Regions from separate parts of the Halomonas sp. H10-59 genome, predicted to be linked through region 1. Evidence: predicted binding sites of a transcription regulator. Region 1 holds the regulator's gene; each other region holds the start of a gene.

Region 1 (7,905 bases):
GGATCGGCGTGCGCAATCTGGCCGGGGTGCCGTCCATCGTCTACGGCGTGTTCGGCCTGGGGGTCTTCGTCTATGGCATCGGCGGCAGCATCGATCGCTGGTTCTTCGAATCGACGCTGCCCTCGCCGACCTTCGGCACCGGCGGGCTGCTGTGGGCCTCGCTGACCCTGGCGCTGTTGACCTTGCCGGTGGTGATCGTGGCCACCGAAGAAGGTCTTTCGCGGATCCCGCTGCACCAGCGTGAAGGCGCCCTGGCGCTTGGGGCCACGCGCTTCGAGACCTTGACACGGGTGGTGCTGCCGATGGCCACGCCGGCGATGCTGACAGGCCTGATCCTGGCGGTGGCCCGGGCCGCCGGTGAGGTGGCGCCGCTGATGCTGGTCGGGGTCGCCAAGCTGGCGCCGCAGGTGCCGCTGGACGGGGAGTTCCCCTTCCTCCACCTTGAAAGGAAGTTCATGCACCTGGGGTATCACATCTATGACGCGGCCTTTCACTCCAGCGATGTCCAGGCGGCGATGCCGCTGGTGTATGCCACAGCGCTACTGCTGGTCACGGTGATTCTGGTGCTTAACCTGACTGCAATATTCATGCGTCACTATTTGCGTAAGCGTCATGGTGCCCCGGTGCGCCGATGATGCAGGGAGAGGCAATGTCCATCGATGGCGAGCTGCCCAAGCGTCAGCTGGCCCAGGCAAGACTGGGAAATCGACGCGGGGCGGTCATGGAGTTTTCCGCGGCCGATACCTGCCTGGATATCCAGGGTTTGACCCTGGCCTATGGCGGCAAGACGGCGCTCAAGGATCTGACCCTGCGCATTCCACGCCATCGGGTCACGGCCTTTATCGGGCCGTCGGGCTGCGGCAAGTCGACGCTGTTGCGCGCCTTGAATCGTCTGCACGACCTCAATGAGGACGTCAGTCGTCACGGCCAGATTCATCTGGACGGCCACGATATCCATGACCCCAGGGTGGCGGTGGCCGAGCTCAGGCGTCGGGTGGGCATGGTGTTTCAGGCACCGAACCCCTTCCCCATGTCGATCTACGACAACGTCGCCTTTGGCCTGCGTCTGCAGGGAGGCTTGAGCAAGCGCCGCATCGACGATGTGGTCGAATGGGCACTGAAGTCGGCGGCGCTGTGGGACGAGGTCAAGGGGCGTCTACGGGCATCGGCCTGGTCGCTCTCGGGAGGCCAGCAGCAGCGTCTGGTCATCGCCCGGACCCTGGCGGTGGAACCCGAGGTGCTGTTGCTCGACGAGCCGGCCTCGGCCCTGGATCCGATCTCGACGCTGAAGATCGAGGAGCTGATTCGCACACTCAAGCCGCATCTGACCCTGGTGCTGGTGACCCACAACATGCAGCAGGCGGCGCGGGTGTCGGACTATACGGCGTTTTTGCACAACGGTGAGCTGGTGGAGTACGGCCCGACCGACACCCTGTTCACGCATCCGCGCCTGAGGCGCACCGAAAACTACATCACTGGACGCATGGTGGGCTAGCGTCCCGTCCCATGCTTCTTCAGGAGACCTTCATGGATATCACCAGCGATACCCACAGCCAGCACATCTCGAGGCAGTTCAATCATGAGCTCGAGGAACTCAAGACCCACCTGATGGCCATGGGTGGCCTGGTGGAAAAGCAGGTGCAGGATGCCGTCAGTTCGTTGCTCGACGCCGACTCTGCACTGGCCTCTCGTGTGGTCGACAACGACCGCGCGGTCAATGACATGCAGGTCAAGATCGACGACGAGTGCACCCGCGTGCTGGCACGCCGTCAGCCGGCGGCCTCTGACCTGCGACTGGTACTGGCGGTGATTCGTGCGGCGTCGGATCTCGAGCGTATCGGTGATGAGGCCAGCAAGATCGCGCGCAACGCCATCGAACTGGTCGACGGCAACAACGGCACCCGCGGCTTCGTCGAGGTGCGCAATATCAGCGAGCACGTGCGTCACATGATGCGTGACGCCCTGACCTCCTTCGCGCGTTTCGACACCGAACTGGCGATGCAGGTGGTGCAGGAAGACGAGCGGGTCGACAGCGAGTACCAGAGCGCCATGCGCTCGCTGATGACCTTCATGATGGAGGATGCGCGTTCGATCTCTCCGGTACTGGGCATCATGTGGATCCTGCGCGCGCTGGAGCGTGTCGGCGATCACGCCAACAACCTGGCCGAGTACGTCATCTATCTGGTCAAGGGCCTTGATATCCGTCACATCGCCCCTGACGACCTCAACCAGGAACTGCTCGACGACAGCAGCACGTCTTGACCTCGACGCCCTGAGCGGCGTCAATAGGCCGGCCCCGTCAGGGTCGTTGCCTGCACTCTGAGCATCGGGCCATCGTCGAGACGATGGCCCGATGTCGTTGGGGCACTGTCATCTTCAGCCACTGCCAAGGATCGATGTCATGCTGAATGCCCTCGAGGCGGTCCGCCGCGGAACCCGCCTGGTCTATAGCCAGGGCCTGCGTCGTTATGTGTTTCTTCCCATTCTGGTCAACCTGCTGGTCTACGCCGGCATGCTCAGCTACGTGCTCGGTGAGTTCGGTGGCTGGCTCGATAGCTGGATGGCCATGGTGCCGAGCTGGCTGGAATGGCTCGACTGGCTGATCTGGCCGTTGTTTGTGGTCAGCCTCGTGCTGATCGTGTTCTTCAGCTTTACCCTGGTTACCCACTTGATCGCCGCCCCCTTCTACGGCTTCCTGGCAGCCCGGGCCGAGGTCGAGCTGACCGGCCGCGAGCCCATCGATGATCGTGGCTGGCTCAAGACCGGTCTCGACGCCCTGGGCAGGGAGCTGTTGAAGCTGGCCTATATCCTGCCGCGCATGATCGGGCTGTTTATCCTGAGCTGGATTCCGGTGGTCAACCTGATCGCGCCGCTGTTGTGGGCAGCCTTCAGCGCCTGGGTCATGGCGATCACCTACCTCGACTACCCGATGGATAACAACAAGGTCAGCTTCGCCGATATGCGCAAGCGCCTGTCGGCGCGCTGGTGGCCGAGTCTCAGCTTCGGTGGCCTGGTGACCTTGATCACCTGGATCCCGCTGGCCAACCTGTTTCTGATCCCCGGGGCCGTGGCCGGCGCGGTGCTGATGTGGGATCAGCACTATCGGCAGTTGCCGGTGGTTCGGCGTTGAGAGGCACTTCCTGTGGACGTATGGCGTTGAGCAGCACTGTCGGTGCTGCCGATAATGGTGCGGCGTCAAAAGGGGATAGCAGGGAGTGGCCATGACGGCGCTGTTGCCAAGTCTTTTGCTCTATATCGCGGCGGCGCTGGCCGAGATCGCCGGCTGCTTTGCGGTGTGGCGCTGGTGGCGAGATGACGCCTCGGCATGGTGGCTGCTGCCCGCGGTGGCGAGTCTGGTGGCCTTCGCCTGGCTGCTCAGTCAGATCGATGCCGACTACGCCGGGCGTGCCTTTGCCGCTTACGGGGGCGTCTACATCGTGGCGTCGCTGGGCTGGCTGTGGTGGGTCGAGCAGCGCCTGCCGGATCGCTGGGACCTGATCGGGGGAGTGCTGTGTCTGGTGGGTGCCGCGGTCATCCTGCTGGGGCCCAGGAGCTGATGGGAGCACGCCCTGTTCGTCCTGGCGGGGCCTAGGCGCTGTCCGAAAAGTCGACGAGCGAAGGTTAGACAAGGCAAAAATCGGTGAGAAAGCGCAGTTTACGGGGTGTAAATGAGCATGTTGATCCGATTTTTAACGCCGTATTACCGAGCGCAGGCACTTTTCAGACAAGCCCTAGTGCACAGCGCCGGCGCGGCCGAGCGCCACCGGGTCGGCCGCTGCCAGCCGGCTCGAGGGAAAGATGCAGCGGAAGGTTGCGCCCCCGCCGAGTCGGGAGTCGATATCCAGGCGTGCCTCGTGGCGCAGCAGCACATGCTTGACGATGGCAAGCCCCAGGCCGGTACCACCGGTGGCGGTGCTGCGGCCCTTGTCGACCCGGTAGAAGCGTTCGGTAAGGCGTGGCAGGTGCCTCGGATCGATGCCTTCGCCGTCGTCTTCCACCTCGAGGCAGGCGCCTTCGCCGTAGGCACGCCAGCGTAGCGTGATATGGGCGCCGTCACCGGCGTAGCGCACCGCATTGAAGGCCAGGTTGGAGACCGCGCTGTGCATCTCCTTCTCGCTGCCGGTGAGACTGCGCGATTCTTCGACGACGACCTCGATCTGCTGGCGGCCGCCTGACAATGCCTCGGCGTCGCGCTTGACCGCCTGCAGCAGGGTGGTGGGGTCGAGGCGAACGTGGTCGCTGCCGCCCTGGTCGTTCTCGAGTCGTGACAGCAGCAGCAGGTCGTTGACCAGATTCTGCATGCGGCGCGTCTGGCTCTGCATCTGGGCGACCCCCTTGCCCAGGCGTTCCGGCAGCATGCCGGCCATGTCGCTGTAGGTCTCCAGGTAGCCGGTCAGCACGGTCAACGGCGTGCGCAGCTCGTGGGAGACGTTGGCGACGAAGTCGCGGCGCATCTGTTCCAGGCGATGCAGACGGGTGATATCGCGGGCCATGACCAGGCGTTCATCGTCACCGTACAGGGTGATCTGGAACTGCAGGATCATGTTCTCGTCGATGGGGGAGGGCAGGCTCAGAGGTTCGCGGTAGTCACGGGCATTGAAGTAGCCGACGAAGCGCGGGTCGCGCAGCAGGTTGGTGATGTGCTGGCCGCGGTCCAGCGCCGGCTTCAGGCCGAGCATGCGCTCGGCGGAGCTGTTCCACCACTCCAGGTCGCCGTGGCGATCGAGCATCACCACGCTGTCGCGCATTGCCTCGGACGATTCCTGGATACGCTGCAGGGTCGAGCGCAGGCGGCGCTGGGTGATCCGCTGGCCTTTCTGGTAGCGATAGAGGCGATCGAACAGCTCGCCCCACAGGCCACTGGCGGTGGGAGGTTCCTGCTGGGGGCGGTGGGTCAGCCAGTCGTGCATCGCGTGCAGGTTGCGCAGGTGATAGCTGAGCCCAAGCGCCAGGCCCAGGCCGATGCCTACGCTGGACAGCGAGAAGGGCCAGCCCAGCAAGGCGCCGAGACCCACCAGCACGGCCAGGCGCCAGACTTCTCGTCTCCACAGACGACCCACGTCAGTTCTCGGCTCCGTTCACCTCATCCCTCCTGGTGCTGCGTTGCGTCGATGGCTCGCTCAGACCTTGGCCGAAAAGCGATAACCGGTACCGCGTACGGTCTGGATCAGTTGCTGATGGGGTTCCCCCAGGGCCTTGCGCAGGCGGCGGATATGCACGTCGACGGTACGTTCTTCCACGTAGACGTTGCCACCCCAGACCTGATCGAGCAACTGGCCACGGGTGTAGGCGCGCTCCTGGTGGGTCATGAAGAACTGCAGCAGGCGATATTCGGTGGGGCCCATGTCCAGTGACTTGCCGTCGACGCTGACGCGATGGCTGACCGGGTCGAGCTTGAGGCCTTCCACCTCCACCGGGTCTTCGACGCCCCGCGGAGTGGCGCGTCGCAGCACGGCCTTGAGTCGGGCCACCAGTTCTCGCGGCGAGAATGGCTTGGTGATGTAGTCGTCGGCGCCGGCTTCGAGGCCCTGGATCTTGTTGTCCTCCTCACCCTTGGCGGTGAGCAGGATGATCGGCAGCTCTGCGGTGGTTTCCTCGCGCTTGAGCCGGCGGGCCAGTTCGATGCCGCTGGTGCCCGGCATCATCCAGTCCAGCAGCAGCAGGTCGGGCTGGTCATCGACGATGATGGCGTGGGCGGCCTGAGCATTGTCCGCCTCGAGCACCCGGTAGTCGGCCATTTCCAGCGCCACCGCGATCATTTCGCGGATCGGGGCTTCGTCATCGACGATCAGTACGGTCTTGGCGGTCATCCCGGGAGCCTCTTGGTCAGGGTCTTACACTCGACGGTGACAAATGACACCACGTCAATGTGACAATTAGATGACATTGTATCCATTGTCGAGCGACCGAGACGGGCATTTCCCTCACCCGAGGGAGGGATAGAGGCTCAGTCCGAGTCCGGCGAACAGCAATAGGCCCGACCAGTGGTTGTTGAGAAAGGCCTGGAAGCAACGGTCGCGGTCACGGCTCTTGATCAGCCGCTGCTGGTGGACAAAGGTCGCGCCCATGGCCAGCCAGCCGAGCCAGTAGAAGCCGCCCAGCGCCAGCAGGCTGCCGGCCCAGGCCAGCAGCCCCAGGGTAGCCAGCTGCAACAGCGCAATGATGCGGGTGTCCCAGCGGCCGAACAGTACCGCGGTGGACTTGATGCCGATCTTGAGGTCGTCGTCGCGGTCGACCATGGCGTATTCGGTGTCGTAGGCCACCGTCCACAGCACGTTGGCGGTAAACAGCAGCCAGGCGACCATCGGGACTTCGCCGAGCACCGCGCCGAAGGCCATCGGTATGGCCCAGGAGAAGGCCGCGCCCAGCACCACCTGGGGGAAGTGGGTGTAGCGCTTCATGAAGGGATAGCTGGCGGCCAGCACCGCTCCGATCAACGACAGCCACACGGTAAAGCCGTTGGTCAGCCAGACCAGCGCGAAGGCCGATCCCAGCAGGCACACGAACAGCACCTTGGCCTCCCGCTCACTGATGCGGCCGGTGGCCAGCGGTCGGTTCTTGGTGCGTTTGACGTGGCCATCGAAGTGGCGATCGGCGTAGTCGTTGACCACGCAGCCCGCCGCCCGCATCAGGTAGACGCCGGCGACGAAGATCAGCAGGGTGTCACGGGCCGGAATACCCTCGGAGGCCACCCAAAGCGCCCACAGGGTCGGCCACATCAACAGCCAGGTACCGATGGGGCGGTCCAGACGCATCAGCGCCAGAAAGTCGGGAATTCGGTTCAGGTATCCAGGGGGACGCAGCAGCGAACGATCCATCGGTCTCTCTCATGCTCTGGCGCAGGTCAGGCGAAAATGAGGCGTAAGCCGGGCAAAAGTCGCTTCTCGGAGAAACATCGCCGAGAAGCCTTGGCGCAGCCTAGCGCGAGCCGACGGCCATGACCAGCAAGGCGAGCCCAGCCAGGCTCGACCGGCACGACAAGACCAGCAGGCCATCATCATCCGTACAGGGCTTCGGCGGGCTACCGTCAGCCCACGCCATGGTTGGCGCCTCGGTGTCCGAAGCGGGCGACGACAGGGAGTCAGCCGGTGGCAGAGGCCGGCAGCGACAACGCCCGGCCCATGGCCGGCATAAAGCTCTCCTGCACCAGCAGCACCCAGCCGCTGTGACGAAATACCGAGCGGCGTTGCCACAGCCCGGTATAGCCGTGGATCGGCCTGGTGTTACGGCCGATCTGAATGGCGCTGCGCTCGAGGTCGGGCTGGCGAAACAGCCAGCTGCCGAGAGAGGTCTCGCCGAGGCCTTCGAAGGGAGCGTCGTGACGCTCGACGATCGGCGCCACGCTGCGCGCCACCACCCAGGGCTCCTCGTCCACGCACAGGGCGACCTCGCGCAGCCAGGCCTGCTCGTCGCTGGCCAGACCCAGCACGTGGGCCTCGTCAGGCCACGGCAGTCCCTTGGCCTCCGCCAGCAGGCGTACGCGAAAGTGCCCGGCGCCTGCCGCCTCGATCAGGCGTTCTGTCAGGGAGTCCCGCGAGGCCAGCCAGGCGTGCCAGTCAGCGGGCACCGCGATGCCACCGGAGGCCAGCGACACCCAGCCGGGGTCGACGATATCGGCCGCGTCGGCATTCGGCGAAGAGGCTGTGGCTGGCGCGGGATTACCCGGTCCGGACCCCGAGCGCTCCCCCAGGGAGCGGAATGTGGAAGGAAGCTGTGTCATGCGGCCTCGGCAGGGCTGTCGTCACCGGAGGCGGTGCTCCGGTCGGTCGGCGCATAGTGTACCATGTGGCCCAGCACTCACCCGCTGGTGTGGCCCCGTGCGGGCCGGCCCAGCTTCAACAGCGACCGCCCGGCGGTCGTCGGCAGAGTCGAAGGAAGCGATGCAAGGACCCTTGACCATCATCG
Region 2 (7,905 bases), 2.3 Mb from region 1:
CACTTCACTCCGCTGTTTCACGACCGCTTCGTGGCCGTGCTGCCCCCACGCTCGCCTCTGGTACAGCATTCAAGCCTCGACTGGGAAAGCCTGATGAGCTGGGATTTTGTGGCGCTGCAGCGGCCTTCCATGGTACGCCGCCTGCTGGAGCAGCAGCTCGGTGCCCGACACGGGGCCCTCAAGGTAGCCTTCGAGACCCATCAGCTCGCCAGCGTCGGACGCATGGTGGCCAATGGCCTGGGCGTCAGCGCCGTGCCCTCGCTATGCCTGCGTCAGATGCAGGAGGCCGGCGCGGTCTGCCGCCCGCTCAAGGATCCCGTCATCGAGCGCGCCGTGGGGGTGGTCACCTGGAATCCCCATGAGCTGTCGGTGGCCGCCCGCGCCATGCTCCAGGTACTGGTCAACAATATCGAGACACCGACCCTCTCCGAAGCATGACGCCGACATGGCCGTGGACCCTCGCACTGGGCAGCCGGCACCGGATCCATTAGGATTGGCGGGCCTGCCTCGCCCACTGTCACGGCCAGGCGACACCCGCTCTATCTGCTGTTGCGAGGTTATCCAAGGAATGTCGACCCTCAAGGGCCTGATCAGCGTTCTGCTGCTGGTTGGCAACACGCTATTCTGGACCATCCCGTTGGTGATCCTGACCCTGCTCAAGGTGGTCACCCCCGGGCGACGCTGGCAGCGGCGCGTGCTGGCCGGGCTCAACGCCATCGCCCTCAACTGGATCGGTTTCAACCTGTGGTGGATGCGTCACTGGATCAAGCCCGACCTTCACATGTCGGTGCCCGAGGGACTGAGCCCGGACGCCTGGTACCTGGTGCTGTCCAACCATCGGAGCTGGACCGACATCTTCCTGCTGATGATGGCGTTTCATCGCAAGATCCCGATGCCGCGCTTCTTTCTCAAGCAGCAGCTCATCTGGATCCCGGTAGTAGGCATGGCCTGGTGGGCACTGGAGTTTCCCTTCATGCGCCGCTACAGCAAGGAGCGCCTGGCCGCCAACCCACGCCTGGCCGAACGCGATCGCAAGGCCACCGAGCGCATGTGCAAGCGTGCCCGCGACGTCCCCATTGCCATCATCAACTTTGTCGAAGGGACCCGTTTCACCCCGGCGAAGCGCGAGGCCAGGCAAAGCCCCTTTCGCCATCTGTTGCGCCCCAAGGCCGGCGGCATCGCCCAGGTACTGAACCTGCTCGGCGATCGTCTCGACGCCATCATCGACCTCACCATCGACTACCAGTCGAGCCAACCCAGCTTCTGGCGCTTCCTGTGCGGCCAGGAGAAGGCCATTCGCCTTGATGCACGCCGCCTCGACGTGGCGCCGTGGATGCTGGAGGGGCGCTATCACGACGACCCGCACTACAAGGAACGCTTCCACTCATGGCTCAACGCCCTGTGGCAGAACAAGGACGCCTCACTCGACTCGCACCGCTGGTGATCGCCCTGCTGCTGGCCGGCTGCGCCGGTCAGGGGGCATCCCCGACGTCATCACAACGCAGCGCCAGCGTCGCCGGCAGCAGCATTGCCGGCGACTGGATCAGCGTGCAGCGCGGCGACACCCTCGGCTCCATCGCCCGCCGCGCCGGCGTACCGCTATTGCGACTGCAGCGCTTCAATCCGGGTGTCGACGCCCGCCACCTGGCCGTGGGTCAGCGCCTGCTGGTGCCCTCTCATCAGGAGCGGGCGCCGTCCGGTGGCCCCTATCGCTATCAGATCCGCCCCGGCGACACCTATAGCGCCGTTGCCAGGCGCTTCGGCACCACCGCTCAGCGCATCCAGAGTGCCAACCCTGGCGTCCGCGCCACCGACCTCAAGGTCGGCCAGGTGATCCAGGTGCCGCTGGCCAGCCGATCGGTCGCCAGCCGCTCATCATCCAGCAGCTCAGCCACGGCCAGCCCCTCTCGCTCCGCTTCGTTGCCGGATCCCGGTCCGGTCGCCTCTAACGCTCGTGGCTGGCCCTGGCCGCTGGACGACTACCGGGTGGTGCGCCGTTACGGCAAGGACAGCCGCGGCAGCCTGCAGCCGATGCTGCTGGCCACCGACGAGGGCGCCCGGGCCAAGGCCGTTGCCGATGGCCAGGTACGCTTCGCCGACGGCATGCGCCAACTGGGCCAGGTGGTGATCGTGCACCACGCCGACAACCTGCAGAGTGTCTACGCGCTGTGTGACGACCTGCTGGTAAAGCAAGGGGACCAGGTGAGCCGCGGCGCCCCGCTATGCGTGGTCGGCAAGCATGCCTCGACCGGCCGCCACGATCTGCTGTTCGACATGCGCCACGGTGGCAAGCCCATCGACCCGGACACCATCCTTCGCTGAGCGCTGCGGGCCGAGCCGACGCAAGCGTAATGCGCTTGTCCGTCGCCCGGCCCCGTGGCCACCGTAACAGCCTGTTCATATCGCTGACCTAGAGATGTCATGCTGGCGTATCACCCTGTCTCGGGAGCGGGCCATACGGGGCCCGACCGGTACGAGGAATTCCATGCGCATCTGTCTGGTCAGCGAAACCTGGTCTCCTGATATCAATGGGGTCGCCCATACGCTGGGGCGCATCAGCCAGGAACTGCGTGCTCTTGGCGTGACGCTGCAGCTGGTCCGGCCGGCCCCCGTCGACGGCTCCACCGAACCCGCCACCGGGATGGCCCACGAACTTCGCGTACGCGGCATGTCGATGCCGCGCTACAAGGAAGTGCGTATCGGCTGGGCCTCCGCCAGTCGTTTGCGCAGGCTATGGCGCGACAATCGTCCCGACGCCATCTATGTAGCGACCGAAGGCCCCTTGGGCTGGTCAGCCCTGCGCGCGGCAGAAAAGCTGGACATTCCCGTGGTCAGCGGCTGGCACACCAACTTCGATCACTACTGCCAGGACTATGGTCTGCCGTGGCTGGCGCCACTGGTACGCAATCGCCTGCGTCATTTTCACAATCGCTGTGCGGCGACCCTGGTACCGACCCATCAGCAAGCCCGGGAGCTTGCGCAAAGAGGCTTCGAGCGCGTCAGCGTCATGGCACGCGGCATCGAAGGCGATCGTTTCACCCCCGCCAAGCGTAGTCAGCAACTGCGCGACAGCTGGGGTGTCGGCCAGCACCAGCCGGTGGCGCTCTACGTGGGCCGACTGGCGCCAGAGAAGAACCTGGAGCTGTTGCGCGACACCTTTCTCGACATGCTCGAGGCGCGCCCCGACATGCGCCTGGTGGTGGTGGGCGACGGCCCCGGGCGGGCATCGCTGGAAAAGGCCCTGCCGGACGCCATCTTTACCGGCTTCATCGATTCCGCCGAGATGCAAATCCACTACGCCAGCGCTGACATCTTCGTCTTTCCTTCGCTGTCGGAGACCTGGGGCAACGTCATTCTCGAAGCCATGGCCAGCGGCCTGGCGGTGGTAGCCTTCCGCCACGCGGCCGGCGCCGAGTTGATCACCACCGACAAGGATGGTGTCAGCGTCGCCGCCGGTGACAACGCCGAATTCCGCCAGCAGGCGACAGCCCTATGCCAGCAGCAGGCACGCTACGCCCGCCTGGGCCGCGCCGCCCGGGAACGCGCCCTGGCCTACCGCTGGCCATCCATCGCCCAGACCTTCCTCGACGCCCATCACCAAGCCCTGACGTCGGGAACCGGCCTGTCGGACCCCGCCAAGGCCTAGATCGCTCGTTGAACACCCCGCCGCCGGCCCGAGCGGCGGCGTGGAGGCCACAGGAAGCGGGCCCTAGCACGACACATGACGACACATGACGACACATGACGACAAAAGACGCTAGAAGACGACTTACCGCCAGGGAGATGTGACATGCCCACTAAAATCCCGCAGATGTTCGACCGCCTGGATATGCTCGAGTGGCAACTGTGCCAGCGCACCGCCGGCCTCAGCATTCACCGCCCCTGGCTATCCACCTTGAAGATCTCCAGCAAGCTGGGCGACTGGCCGATCTGGGTGGCGCTGATCGTGGCGTTGCCGGCGATCCACGGCCGCGATATCGGTCTGCGCCTGATGCTCGAATACACCCTCACCGCCGTGGTGGCTATCGCGGTGTACAAGCTGCTGAAGACCCGTCTGTGTCGAGAGCGGCCCTTCATCACCTTTGGCGGCAGCATCCAGTGCAACGAACCGGCCAGGGACCGCTACAGCTTCCCCAGCGGCCACACCATGCACGCGGTGATGTTCTGTACCCTGGTCGCGGTACACAGCCCCGCCCTGCTGCCCTGGCTGCTGCCGCTGGCGGGCTTGATCGCTATCTCGCGGGTGGGCCTGGGGCTGCACTACTACAGTGACGTCCTTGCCGGCGCGGCGCTCGGCTATGGCATGGCCCTGGCCAGCCTCGGGCTTTCCTCGACCACTCTGCTGATCGCGGCGTCCCACTGACGCCGCCTCGGGGGGGCATCACTGCCGCTCGCCCGCATCTCGCCCGCACCTCCAGAACAAGCGCCACCGCTCCTGATCGGTGGCGCCAGCCAGCCTTCACTGGCATCCTGCTTGAATGCCTCCACATGACCCCAAAGCGCTGTTCAAATTGCTACACGAAGCACCACTCGAAGCGCCACCCCAAACCCTGGTCGAGACCCCGCCGCTTTACTACCTGCCCGGGCTCATAAGCGAGTCCGACGCCAGCGACCTGCAGGATAGGCTGCGCCAGGAACTCGACTGGCAGCAGCCCGAACTGACCCTTTACGGGCGCAGTCATCCCATTCCCCGCCAGCAGGTATGGATGGGCGATCACGCCTATCGCTACTCCGGCAGGGACTTCGCGCCCTGCCCCTGGCATCCGTCGGTGGCGGCCTTGCGTGATCGTCTCAATGACCTCCTCGAACGGTTTTCGGCCGTCGACAAGAGCACACCGACCAGCGCCTTCAATAGCGTACTGATCAACCGCTATCGCAACGGCGAGGACCGCATGGGCTGGCACTGCGATAACGAAGCGGAACTTGGCGACTGCCCTACCATCGCCTCCATCAGCCTGGGGGCGACCCGTCCCATGCGCTTTCGCTGGAAGGACCGCTCGTCCGAGGCCTTCAACGTCTGGCTCGAAAGCGGCAGCCTGTTGTGGATGGGGCCCGGCTGCCAGGAACAGCTCGAACACGCCCTGCTGCCGCGCAAGATCCCGGGTGAGCGAATCAACCTGACCTTTCGTCGACTTATCGCCTGACCTGCAATGCCGGCGCCAGACCCGAGCCGTCTCTTTCTCCAGGACATAAAAACGGCGCCCTGTGGGCGCCGTTGATCGTTCATCCGATGGCAACTTTACGCCACCGAAGATAACGGTATAACACGTTATCTATCGAGATGTCAGCCGCATTATCAGCCCCGATAGTAACCCGGTGTGATGACCGGCATGCGAGTCACCGTCATCGGCAGACGCTTGCCACGCACCTCGGCGTACACGGTGGTGCCGATCTCGGCGTGATCGAGGCTGACGTAGCCCATGGCCACCGGCTTGCCGACGCTGGGGCCAAAGCCACCGGAGGTCACCTGCCCAAGCAGACGATCGTCCTCGCTGTAGAGCTCGGCACCTTCGCGCACCGGAGCACGCCCCTCGCCCAGCAGGCCGACGCGCTTGCGCTGGTGGTCCTTGACTTCGACCTGGTGCAGCACCAGATCAGCCCCCGGGAAGCCACCGGCGCGCTCGCCGCCACGACGACGTGGCTTGCCAATGGCCCAGATCAGCCCCGCCTCCACCGGCGTGGTGGTGGTATCGATATCGTGGCCGTAGAGACAGAGCCCAGCCTCCAGGCGCAGGGAATCACGCGCCCCCAGGCCGATGGCCTCGACCTCTTCCTCGGCCAGCAGCTTGCGCGCCAGGGCGTCGGTCTGTTCCGCCGGCACCGAGATCTCGAAGCCATCCTCGCCGGTATAGCCGCTGCGGCTGATCCACACCGGGATACCGTCGATGTCGAAGCGACCATGCTGCATGAACACCATCTCGCAGGCTGCCGGACACAGGCGCGCCATGACATCGGCGGTCTTCGGCCCCTGCAGCGCCAGCAGGCCGCGATCGACCACCTCGACTTCGTGGTCGGGCAGCCCGCGACGCAAATGGGCGATGTCCTGATCCCGACAGGCCGCGTTGACCACCAGGTAAAGGTGGTCACCGGCGTTGACCGTCATCAGGTCATCGAGGATACCGCCGTCTTCGCTGGTAAACAGGCCATAGCGCTGCATGCCTTCGGGCAGGCCGACCAGATCCGCCGGCACCAGGGTCTCCAGCGCGGCCAGCGCGTTCTCGCCACGAATCAGGATCTGCGCCATGTGCGAGACGTCGAACAGGCCGCAGGCCGCGCGGGTATGCTCGTGCTCTTTCTTGACCCCCAGCGGATACTGAACGGGCATGTCATAGCCCGCGAACGGGACCATCTTGGCCCCCAGCTCTCGATGCAGGGCATTCAGCGGTGTCGTCTTGAGTTCACTCATGGCGTTTCGTCTCGTGGTTCGTGAAAGAACCCTTGCAACGACAGGAGGTGCCCCTGAGGGCACCTCCCGTGGTCGGCTCAGGCTCAGGACTTGTCGTGATCAAGGGCCTCGCCCGGCAGGATGTCCTTGCCGTCGAAGTAGTCCTTGGTCAGCTTGAACACCACCGGCGACAGCAGCGCCAGGGCGATCAGGTTGGGAATCGCCATCATGGCGTTGAAGGTGTCGGCCATCAGCCAGATGAAGCCAAGCTGGGCCAGCGCACCCACCGGAATGGCCAGCACGAACAGTACCCGGTAGATCATGATGGAGCGGGTACCGAACAGGAACTGGAAGCACTTCTCGCCATAGAAGGACCAGCCAAGGATGGTGGTGAAGGCGAAGATCGCCAGGGCGATCGACACGATGGCCTCACCCCAGCCATTGGGCAGGGCATTGTCGAACGACAGCGCGGTCAGCGAGGCGCCGGCCTCACCGGTCTCCCAGATCGGCGCGGTCAGGATCACCAGGGCGGTGATGGTGCACACCATGATGGTATCGATGAAGGTACCGAGCATGGCGATCAGCCCCTGGCGAACCGGGTTCTTGGTCTGGGCCGCGGCGTGGGCGATCGGCGCGCTGCCAAGACCGGCCTCGTTGGAGAAGATACCCCGAGCGACACCGAACCGGATGGCCGCCATCACGGCTGCGCCGGCGAAACCTCCCATGGCGGCGTGGGGATTGAAGGCGTAGTAGAAGATGTTGCTCAGGGCGCCGCCGATCTGGTCGGCATTGACCGCCAGGGCACTGACACCGGCGATGATGTAGGCGATACCCATGATCGGCACCAGCTTGCCGGCCACCTTGGCGATACGCTTGATACCGCCGAGGATCACCGCACCGGCCAGCACCATGATCACCACACCGGTAATCCAGGGCTCGATGCCGAAGCTCGACTCGAGGGCGTCGGCCACCGAGTTGGACTGCACGGTGTTGCCGATACCGAAGGCGGCCACGGCGCCGAAGAAGGCGAAGGCGCCACCCAGCCACAGCCATTTGCGGCCGAGTCCGTTCTTGATGTAGTACATCGGTCCGCCGATATGGAAACCGGTGTCATCGGTCTCGCGATAGCGCACCGCCAGCACCGCCTCGGCAAACTTGGTCGCCATGCCCACCAGGGCGGTGATCCACATCCAGAACACCGCACCGGGGCCACCCAGGGCGATCGCCGTGGCCACACCGGCGATGTTACCGGTACCGATGGTCGCCGACAGCGCCGTCATCAAGGCGTTGAACGGCGAGATCTCACCTTCATCCTTGCTTTCGGACTTGCTGTCACGCCCGCCCCACATCAGCTTGAACCCCATCCCCAGCTTGCGGATGGGCATGAGCTTGAGACCCAACTGGAGGTAGATACCCACCCCCAGCAACAGGATCAGCATGATCGGTCCCCACACCACCCCATTGATGGCGGAGAAGATATTGTTGAGTGCTTCCACGGAAGTCTCCCTTTTGACTCGGCA
Region 3 (7,905 bases), 490 kb from region 1:
AGATAGACCTGCAGCGTCTCGAAGCGGGTGCCCACCAGCATGTTGGCGAAGACGAATTCGCCGACCAGGAACGAAAACGACAGGAAGATGGCGATCTGCACCCCGCCACGCAGGTTGGGCAGGATGACCAGAAAGAAGGCCTTCAGCGGCCCGGCACCCAGCAGCTGGGCGGCGTCCATCAGGCTTTGCACGTCCACCGCACGCAGGCTGTTGGCAATGGCGCGGTACATGAACGGCAGCACGATGGTGAAGTAGGTGGGAATCAGGATCCAGGGGGTGCCCACCAGCGGCAGCGGGCCGCCGGCGTAGAGCTTGAGTAGCCCCACCGAGGACACCACCGGGGGCACCGCGAAGGGCATCAGGATCAGGGTGTTCATCCAGCGGTCCAGCCACGGATAGCGGGTGTGGGCCAGCAGGGCCACCGGCATCACCAGCACCAGCGACAGCGCCAGGGCACCCACGGCGACGGCCAGCGACCGGGCGAAGGCGGCCACAAAGCGCGGGGTGGTCCACAGCTCCACGAACCAGGCCAGGGTCAGGCCATCGGGGACCAGGGTTGCGCCCCAGCGGGTGGCCAGGGCGTAACCCAGGGTCGCCACCAGCGGTAGGGCCAGCACCGCGAAGACGCTGCCGACGATCCAGGCGTAGGGGTTGAAGGTCGCCGACAGCGGCGCTGCGGTCGGGCTCTTGTGAGCCGGCAGGGTCTCAGCGTGAGCCATGCTGTGCACTCCGTCTCAACAGCCACTGCTGGACCAGGGTGACCAGCACCAGCAGCAGCACCAGGATCAGCGCCAGGGCGCTTGCCAGATTGGGCTCGAGGAACAGGTCGCCGGCCACCAGGTTGGCGATACGAATGGTCATCAGGTTGTAGCTGGTGTTGACCAGCGCGTAGACGGTGGCGTAGGCGCCCATGGCGTTGGCGAACAGTACCGTGAAGGTGCCGGCCAGGGCCGGCCACAGCACCGGCAGGCCGATGCGCTGCCAGTAGGCGATGCGCCCGGCGCCGAGCAGGCTGGCGGCATCACGCCATTCGGCCTTGAGGCCGGCGAAGGCCGGGAACAGCAGCAGGATGCCCAGCGGAATCTGGAACCAGGTGTAGATGACGATCAGCCCGCCGGTGGAGTAAAGACGCACGTCCTCGATGATGCCGAGTCGTTGAAGCGCCAGGGTCAGCACGCCGTTGGCCCCCAGCAGGATGATGAAGGCAAAGGCCAGCGGCACGCCGGCAAAGTTGGAGGTCATGTTGGTGAAGGCGATCATCGCTCGCCTCAGGCGTCCGCCGGAACGCACCAGGGCGTGGCAGGTCAGGGTGGCGATGACCAGGCCGATGGCGCTGGATACCAGCGAGATGGTCAGGCTCTTCCAGATCGCCTGGCGGAAGAACGCCGACTGGGCGATCTCCTGAAAGTGGCCAAGGCCCCAGTCGCCGTTGACGTTGAAGGCACTGATCGCGACCCAGGCCATCGGCGCCAGTTGGAAGGCGGTGAATATCACGGCGAAAGGCACAAGCCACAGCCAGGCCGGTAATGGCGCCTTCACGATCCGGCCTCCTCGTTGCAGGTGGCGTGCGCGGTGGGCGCGGCGCCGGTGATATTGGACGCAGCCAGCAGCTCGGGATGCCAGGGCTTGTCGTGGGAGAGCCCAAGGACGCTTGCCAGGGTGCCGCACAGGTGGGTCTGGCGGATGACCCGTCCGGCGGGGTCGGCAAAGGCGTCGCCGAACAGCCACAGCGGCACCCGGCGTTCTTCTTCCAGCAGGCCCGAGTGGGAGCGATCGGCGTTCATGCCATGGTCGGCGGTGATCATCACCTGGCAGCCGTCGGCCAGCCAGCGTGGCAGGTAGTCGGCCAGGGCGATGTCGGCGTGGCGGGCGGCGTTTCTGTACTGGGGCGAGTCGCCGCCGTGACGATGGCCGGTGTCGTCGATGTTCATGCTGTGTACCAGCAGGAAGTCGGGCGCGTGGCGTTGCCTCAGGGCCTCGGCGTCGCTGAACAGGTGATCATCCGGATAGTGGTCCTGCCAGTAGAAGATGCCGGCCTGGATGGCCGCCGCCGGATCGTCGAGGAAGCGGTCGCGGGTGCGCTCGAAGGGTGCCTTGACGTAGAGCTCACTGACCCAGTGATAGGCCGCCGCTGCGGTGGCAAGGCCCTGGCCGCGGGCCAGGTCGAACAGGCTGGTGCCATGGGAACGGCGCACGATGTCGTTGTGCACTACCCCGGAGTCCACTGGGCGATCGCCGGTCAGCAGGCACTCGTAGAGCGGCCGAGACATGGCCGGCAGCTCGCAGTCGAGGTGGGTGATGTAGCCGCGTCCGGCCTCCACCAGGGCGCTCAAGTGGCCCATGGCGTGATGGCCGACGGCGTGATTGAGGCCGTCCAGCACCACCAGTATGACGGGTCTGGTCATGATGACTCCCGGCCGCGCGGCAATACAGGGCGCGGCGCTGTCGCGAAATGGCGTGGAATGCGCTGAAGACAGGCCTCGTGGGCACTGTCTTCAGCGGTCGATCGTTGTAGCGGGGCTGTCCTCAGCGCTTGATCACTGCTGGTGGATCAGCACCTCGGACTGCCACTGGCGCGGCAGCACCTTGGCGCTCTGTTCCCAGGCGGCAAAGTCCTGGATCGGGCGGGCGCTGGCGTACTGCTCGTTGGGCAGCAGCTTGGCGGCGATATCGTCGGGCAGGGTCAGGTGCTCGGCGCGGATCGGGCGAGCGTAGCCCTCGGCCAGATTGAACTGGCCTTCGTCGGACAGGATGTACTCACGGGCCAGCTTGGCGGCGTTGGGGTGCTGGGCGTGGGTGTTGATGATGGTGGCGTAGCCGGAGGTCACCGAAGCGTCCGAGGGGATTACCACCTCGAAGGCGTCACGGTCGATCTGGTCGCGGTAGTTCAAGGCGTTGAAGTCCCACAGCAGGGCCACTTCCACTTCGCCCTTCTCCAGATTGGCGATGGACACGTCGGCCAGCGACAGTCGGCCCTGCTCGGCCAGTTCGGCGAACAGCTCGAGGCCCGGGGCCAGATTGCCCTCGTCGCCACCGGCGGCGTAGGCGGCGGCGAGTACCGCATTGTTGGCCTGGGAAGCCTGGCCCACGGCGCCCACTGATACCGAGTAGTCACCCTCGCGCAGGTCGGCGAAGGAACTCGGGCGCTGGTCCTCTTCCACCAGGTTCTTGTTGATCATCAGCGCAATGGTGCCGGTGTAGCCGAGCATCCAATGGCCATCTTCGTCCTTGGCCCAGTCGGGGATCTCGTCCCAGGTGGTGGGCTTGTAGGGCTGGGTCACCCCCTGCTGCACCGCGATCGGTCCGAAGGCGAAGCCGACATCGCCGATATCGGCGGTGGCGTTCTCGCCCTCGGCCTTGAACTTGGCGACTTCCTCGGCAGAGCTCATGTCGGTATCGGTGTGCGCCAGGCCGTAGACGCTTTCCAGGTCGGCCCAGGTGTCCTTCCAGTTGGCCCAGGTGTCGGGCATGCCGACGCTGTCGACGCGGCCTTCCTGCTTGGCGGCCTCGATCAGTGACTCAAGCTCGGCGGTGCTTGCCTGGGCGGCGGTGGACAGCAGGCCAGCGCAGGCCAGGGCGGTCAGGGTCGGGTAACGCAGAGAAGTGACGATCACGGGAGGGTCTCCGGGTCAGGGGCGTGAAGTCGACGGAAACCGATGCGCCTTTCTGGTCTAGATCAGTTTCCGTTGACGATCACCCTAAGGAGCTAGCGTGACAGCCTCGTGTCAGTTGCGTGGCAGTCTCGTCTCAGTCCATATGAGCTAGGTAAAGGACGAAAAACCCGACTCGTTCGAGCACTGTCATCGCGTTGTCACCGGCTTGCCACTAGACTGCTGAAATTACGTTGAACCTTCTTTGGTCTATACCAGAAAGCTGGACGCCGCCGGATACTGCCCGGCGGCGATCCTGGTCAGAGCTTCGAGAGTCCGCCTTGCCTACTGTCCCTGACGACACCTCGCACGACGCCTCACCCTCCCATCGCCTACGCGAGCGTCTTGCGCCCTTGCTGAGTCTGGCCTCGACACGGGGCGATCGCCGTCTGCCCAGCGAGCGAGACATGATGGCGCGCCTCCAGACCACCCGCATCACCCTGCGCGAGGCACTCAATGAGCTGGAGGCGGAGGGCTGCGTGTATCGCGAGAATCGGCGCGGCTGGTTCGTGTCGCCGCCACGGCTACGCTATGACCTGTTGGCCTGCCTGCCGTTTCACGAGATGGTGCGATCCCAGCAGCGCAGCGCCCGCACCCTGTTGCTCAGTGCCGAGGAAGTGATCGCGCCCGTCACGGTCGCCCGCCGGCTGGGACTCGCCGAAGGCGAGCGCGTCTACCGCATCTGTCGTGCCCGGCTGGTGGACGAACGCCGGGTGCTCTACGTGGAACACCATCTGTTGCCGCGCTGCTTTCCCGCCATTCTGGAGTTCGATCTGGCGCGGGAATCGCTGACCGAGCTCTACCGCCGCGAGTACGGCATCCGGGTCGGGCGGGTCAGCTACGAGCTCGGCACCTGTGTACTTTCCAGCGACGCCGCCAGCGCGCTCAACGCGGTACGCGGCAGCCCCGCCCAGCGCATCACCCGCATCAACCACGACCAGAACGGCCGTGCCATCGACTGTGATGATGAGTACTGGCGCCACGACGCCATCGAGCTGACGCTTTCCGCCGCCCCTCAGGGAGTTTGAGGTGCGAGATCGAGGGGCTTCGAACTGCGGGGGAGTGCTAGACCGCGGGAGGGCGTTCTTCCAGCAGGTGCCACAGGGGGGCTGCCACTGCCGCTTCGTCGCGATGGCGATAGCAGGCCACTTCCAGAGAGGGGCCGCCGAGGATTTCCTGCAAGGAAATCAGCTTGCCGCTCTCGAGGTCTTCCTCGATCAATCCGTGGGGCAGCCAGCCGATGCCGAGACCGGCCAGGGCGAGTTGGCGAATGCCGATGGTGAAGGCGGTCTCGCAGACCAGCTCGATCTCGTAGTGGCGTTGGGCATCGAGCAGGTAAGGCGTCGCCAGGGCCTGGCCAAGAAAGCTGTCCGGATCGTAGCCGATCAAGGGCAGTCGTTGACCTTCCTCGAGTTCGTGCATGAGACCACCGTGATGATCCGACGCACACACCGGCAACAGCCGTTCGACGCCCAGTGACAGCCGCTCGACGCTATCGCTGCCACTGAACAGGGGAGCCCCTTCCAGCTCTGAACACAGCAACAGGTCGGCCTTGCCTTGCTCGAAGTCGTGGATGCACTGGCTGCGGTCGGATGAGGTGATCTGCAGTCCCACCTCAGGCGCGTGATGACGCAGGTGGCGCAATAGACGCGGCAGGTAGCTGACGGTCAGGGTGTGCTGGGTGGTCAGAATGGCCCTGGGCCCCTGGCGGGCATCGCTTCTGAGACGACTGCGCATGGCGTAAAGGCGTGCCAGCCACTCTCGCAATTGGGGCTCGTACGCCCGCGCGTGGGCGGTCAACTCCAGGCGCGAGGCGCTGCGATCGATCAGCGCCACCCCCAGCCACTCTTCCAGCTGGCGGATACGGCGCGAGAATGCCGGCTGGGTGACGTGGCGCCGTTCGGCCGCCTGGGAAAAGGTGCCCGCTTCGATAAGCTCGAGAAAATCCTCTATCCATTCGATCTTCATTGGTGTTTTGGTCTGCCTTGGTGGGGAGCGGCCGGGGCTAAGCAGTGGCTATGCAAAAATTTAACAGCTGGCGAGCAACTTGGCATTGGTCTCATGTTCCAGGCGAGGCTTAACTTGGAAGCGATCGCTCGAGGGCAGGCCTTCAGGCCTGCTGTGTCTTTCGACGTAGGTCGTCAAGAGAGCACGCCAATGCCAACAATGACTCGCCTGGAGGCCCGTATGCACCTGTCCCGTTTTCCCCGTGTCCGTCTCGGCCATATGCCCACTCCGCTGGAGCCCATGGACAACCTGAGCAAGCTGCTCGGCGGTCCGCGCCTGTGGATCAAACGCGACGACTGCACCGGCCTGTCCACCGGGGGCAACAAGACCCGCAAGCTGGAATTCCTGATGGCCGACGCCCTGGAGCAGGGCGCCGACACCATCATCACCCAGGGCGCCACCCAGTCCAACCACGCCCGCCAGACCGTGGCCGCCGCCTGCAAGCTGGGGCTCGAGTGCCACATCCTGCTGGAAGACCGCACCGGCAGCGAGGACCCCAACTACAACTACAACGGCAACGTCTTCCTCGATCAGCTCCACGGCGCCAGCGTCGAGAAGCGCCCGGGCGGTGCCGACATGGCCGCCGAGATGGAAGGCCTGGCCGATCGTCTGAAGAGTGAAGGCAAGAAGCCCTACATCATCCCTGGCGGTGGCTCCAACGAGATCGGTGCCCTGGGCTACGTCAATGCCGCCCTGGAACTGCTGGCCCAGGCCAACGACATGGGGCTGCGCATCGATCATCTGGTCCACGCCACCGGCAGCGCCGGTACCCAGGCGGGCCTGGTCACCGGCCTCAGCGCCTGCAACGCCGGTATCCCGGTGCTCGGCATCGGCGTTCGCGCGCCGAAGGATAAGCAGGAAGCCAACGTCTTTGCCCTGGCCCAGAAGACCGAAGCCAAGCTCGGCCTGTCCGGCGTCGTCAGCCGCGACCAGGTGGTCGCCAACTGCGACTACGTGGGTGAGGGCTACGGTGTGCCCACCGACAGCATGATCGAGGCGGTCACCCTGCTGGCCCGTCACGAAGGCATCCTTCTGGACCCGGTGTACTCCGGCAAGGGCATGGCGGGGCTGATCGACCTGATCCGCAAGGGCCACTTCAAGCAGGACGAGAACGTCGTCTTCCTGCACACCGGCGGCGCCGTTGCGCTGTTCGGCTATCCCGATACCTTCGGTTTCCCCGACTACAAGGGCTAGGCCCAGGGCGCTTCAGGGCAGGCGCCCGCTGAGTTCGGGCGCCCTCGACGACGTTATTCGGAGACAACAATGACCATTCGTCATCTCAAGACGGCGGAGGCCGCCGCTGGCGTTGCCGCCGAAGACCAGCGCGTGACGGAAGCGGTGCGTGGCATGCTCGAGGATATTCGTGCCCGCGGCGAGGCGGCCGTGCGCGAATACGCCGAGAAGTTTGACGGCTGGACCGGCGACTTTGTGTTGAGCGACGACAAGCGGCGTCAGTTGATCGACAGCGTGCCCCAGTCGGTCAAGGACGACATCGACTTCGCCCACCGCCAGATCCGCCGTTTTGCCGAGGCCCAGCGTGACAGCCTGACCTCCTTCGAGATCGAGACCGAAGAGGGCGTGCTGCTCGGTCAGCGTGTGCTGCCGGTACACAGCGCCGGCTGCTATGTGCCGGGCGGCCGCTACGCTCACGCCGCCTCGGCGCTGATGAGCGTGGCCACCGCCAAGGCCGCCGGTGTCGAACACGTGGTGGCCTGTTCGCCGCCCCGGGGCGACAGCATCAACCCGGCGGTGGCCTACGCCATGCATGTGGCCGGCGCCGACATGATCCTCGAGATGGGCGGCGTCCACGCCATGGCCAGCATGGCCTTCGGTCTGTTCGGTGGCCGCGAGGCCGACATCCTGGTCGGTCCCGGCAACGCCTACGTGGCCGAAGCCAAGCGCCTGCTGTTCGGTGAAGTGGGTATCGATGTGTTTGCCGGCCCCACCGAGTCGGCGATCATCGCCGACGAATCCGCCGACCCGATGACCATCGCCGTCGACCTGGTGTCCCAGGCCGAGCACGGCCCGAATTCACCGGTGTGGCTGTTCAGCACCAGCGAAGCGATCGCCCGCGAAGTGATGGAGATTCTGCCGAAAGTCGCTGACGACATGCCCAACGCGGATATCGTTCACGCTGCCTGGCGCGACTTCGGTGAGGTCATCGTGGGCGACAGCCGCGAGGAGATCGTCGCGATCAGCGATCAGTACGCCTGCGAGCATCTGCAGGTGCTGTGCGAGGATCTGGACT

The links. The regulator PhoB, encoded in region 1, activates phosphate uptake and scavenging genes when phosphate is short. The targets are predictions, from matches to a motif close to TGTCATANNNNTGTCANA.
Region 2: NFG57_RS09560 (glycosyltransferase family 1 protein) is a predicted target of PhoB. The motif match lies at 2,407-2,424, and genes of this name have one in related genera.
Region 3: NFG57_RS18320 (UTRA domain-containing protein) is a predicted target of PhoB. The motif match lies at 3,799-3,816, and genes of this name have one in related genera.

Annotation. Positions count from the first base shown of each region.
Region 1 covers NZ_CP098828.1:4,711,851-4,719,755, reverse strand. The annotation lists gene pstA (phosphate ABC transporter permease PstA) at 1-635, shown strand, start outside; gene pstB (phosphate ABC transporter ATP-binding protein PstB) at 722-1,495, shown strand; gene phoU (phosphate signaling complex protein PhoU) at 1,528-2,262, shown strand; gene cysZ (sulfate transporter CysZ) at 2,402-3,130, shown strand; gene NFG57_RS20540 (YnfA family protein) at 3,222-3,557, shown strand; gene phoR (phosphate regulon sensor histidine kinase PhoR) at 3,732-5,060, opposite strand; gene phoB (phosphate regulon transcriptional regulator PhoB) at 5,121-5,810, opposite strand; gene ubiA (4-hydroxybenzoate octaprenyltransferase) at 5,925-6,818, opposite strand; gene NFG57_RS20520 (chorismate lyase) at 7,082-7,720, opposite strand; gene NFG57_RS20515 (FAD-dependent oxidoreductase) at 7,881-7,905, shown strand, end outside.
Region 2 covers NZ_CP098828.1:2,190,776-2,198,680, reverse strand. The annotation lists gene NFG57_RS09575 (LysR substrate-binding domain-containing protein) at 1-438, shown strand, start outside; gene NFG57_RS09570 (acyltransferase) at 569-1,444, shown strand; gene NFG57_RS09565 (LysM peptidoglycan-binding domain-containing protein) at 1,387-2,322, shown strand; gene NFG57_RS09560 (glycosyltransferase family 1 protein) at 2,486-3,646, shown strand; gene NFG57_RS09555 (phosphatase PAP2 family protein) at 3,791-4,363, shown strand; gene NFG57_RS09550 (alpha-ketoglutarate-dependent dioxygenase AlkB) at 4,512-5,144, shown strand; gene gcvT (glycine cleavage system aminomethyltransferase GcvT) at 5,297-6,406, opposite strand; gene NFG57_RS09540 (sodium:alanine symporter family protein) at 6,490-7,881, opposite strand.
Region 3 covers NZ_CP098828.1:4,222,427-4,230,331, reverse strand. The annotation lists gene NFG57_RS18340 (ABC transporter permease) at 1-719, opposite strand, end outside; gene NFG57_RS18335 (ABC transporter permease subunit) at 706-1,539, opposite strand; gene NFG57_RS18330 (alkaline phosphatase family protein) at 1,536-2,405, opposite strand; gene NFG57_RS18325 (ABC transporter substrate-binding protein) at 2,538-3,614, opposite strand; gene NFG57_RS18320 (UTRA domain-containing protein) at 3,932-4,678, shown strand; gene NFG57_RS18315 (LysR substrate-binding domain-containing protein) at 4,716-5,618, opposite strand; gene NFG57_RS18310 (D-cysteine desulfhydrase) at 5,838-6,851, shown strand; gene hisD (histidinol dehydrogenase) at 6,921-7,905, shown strand, end outside.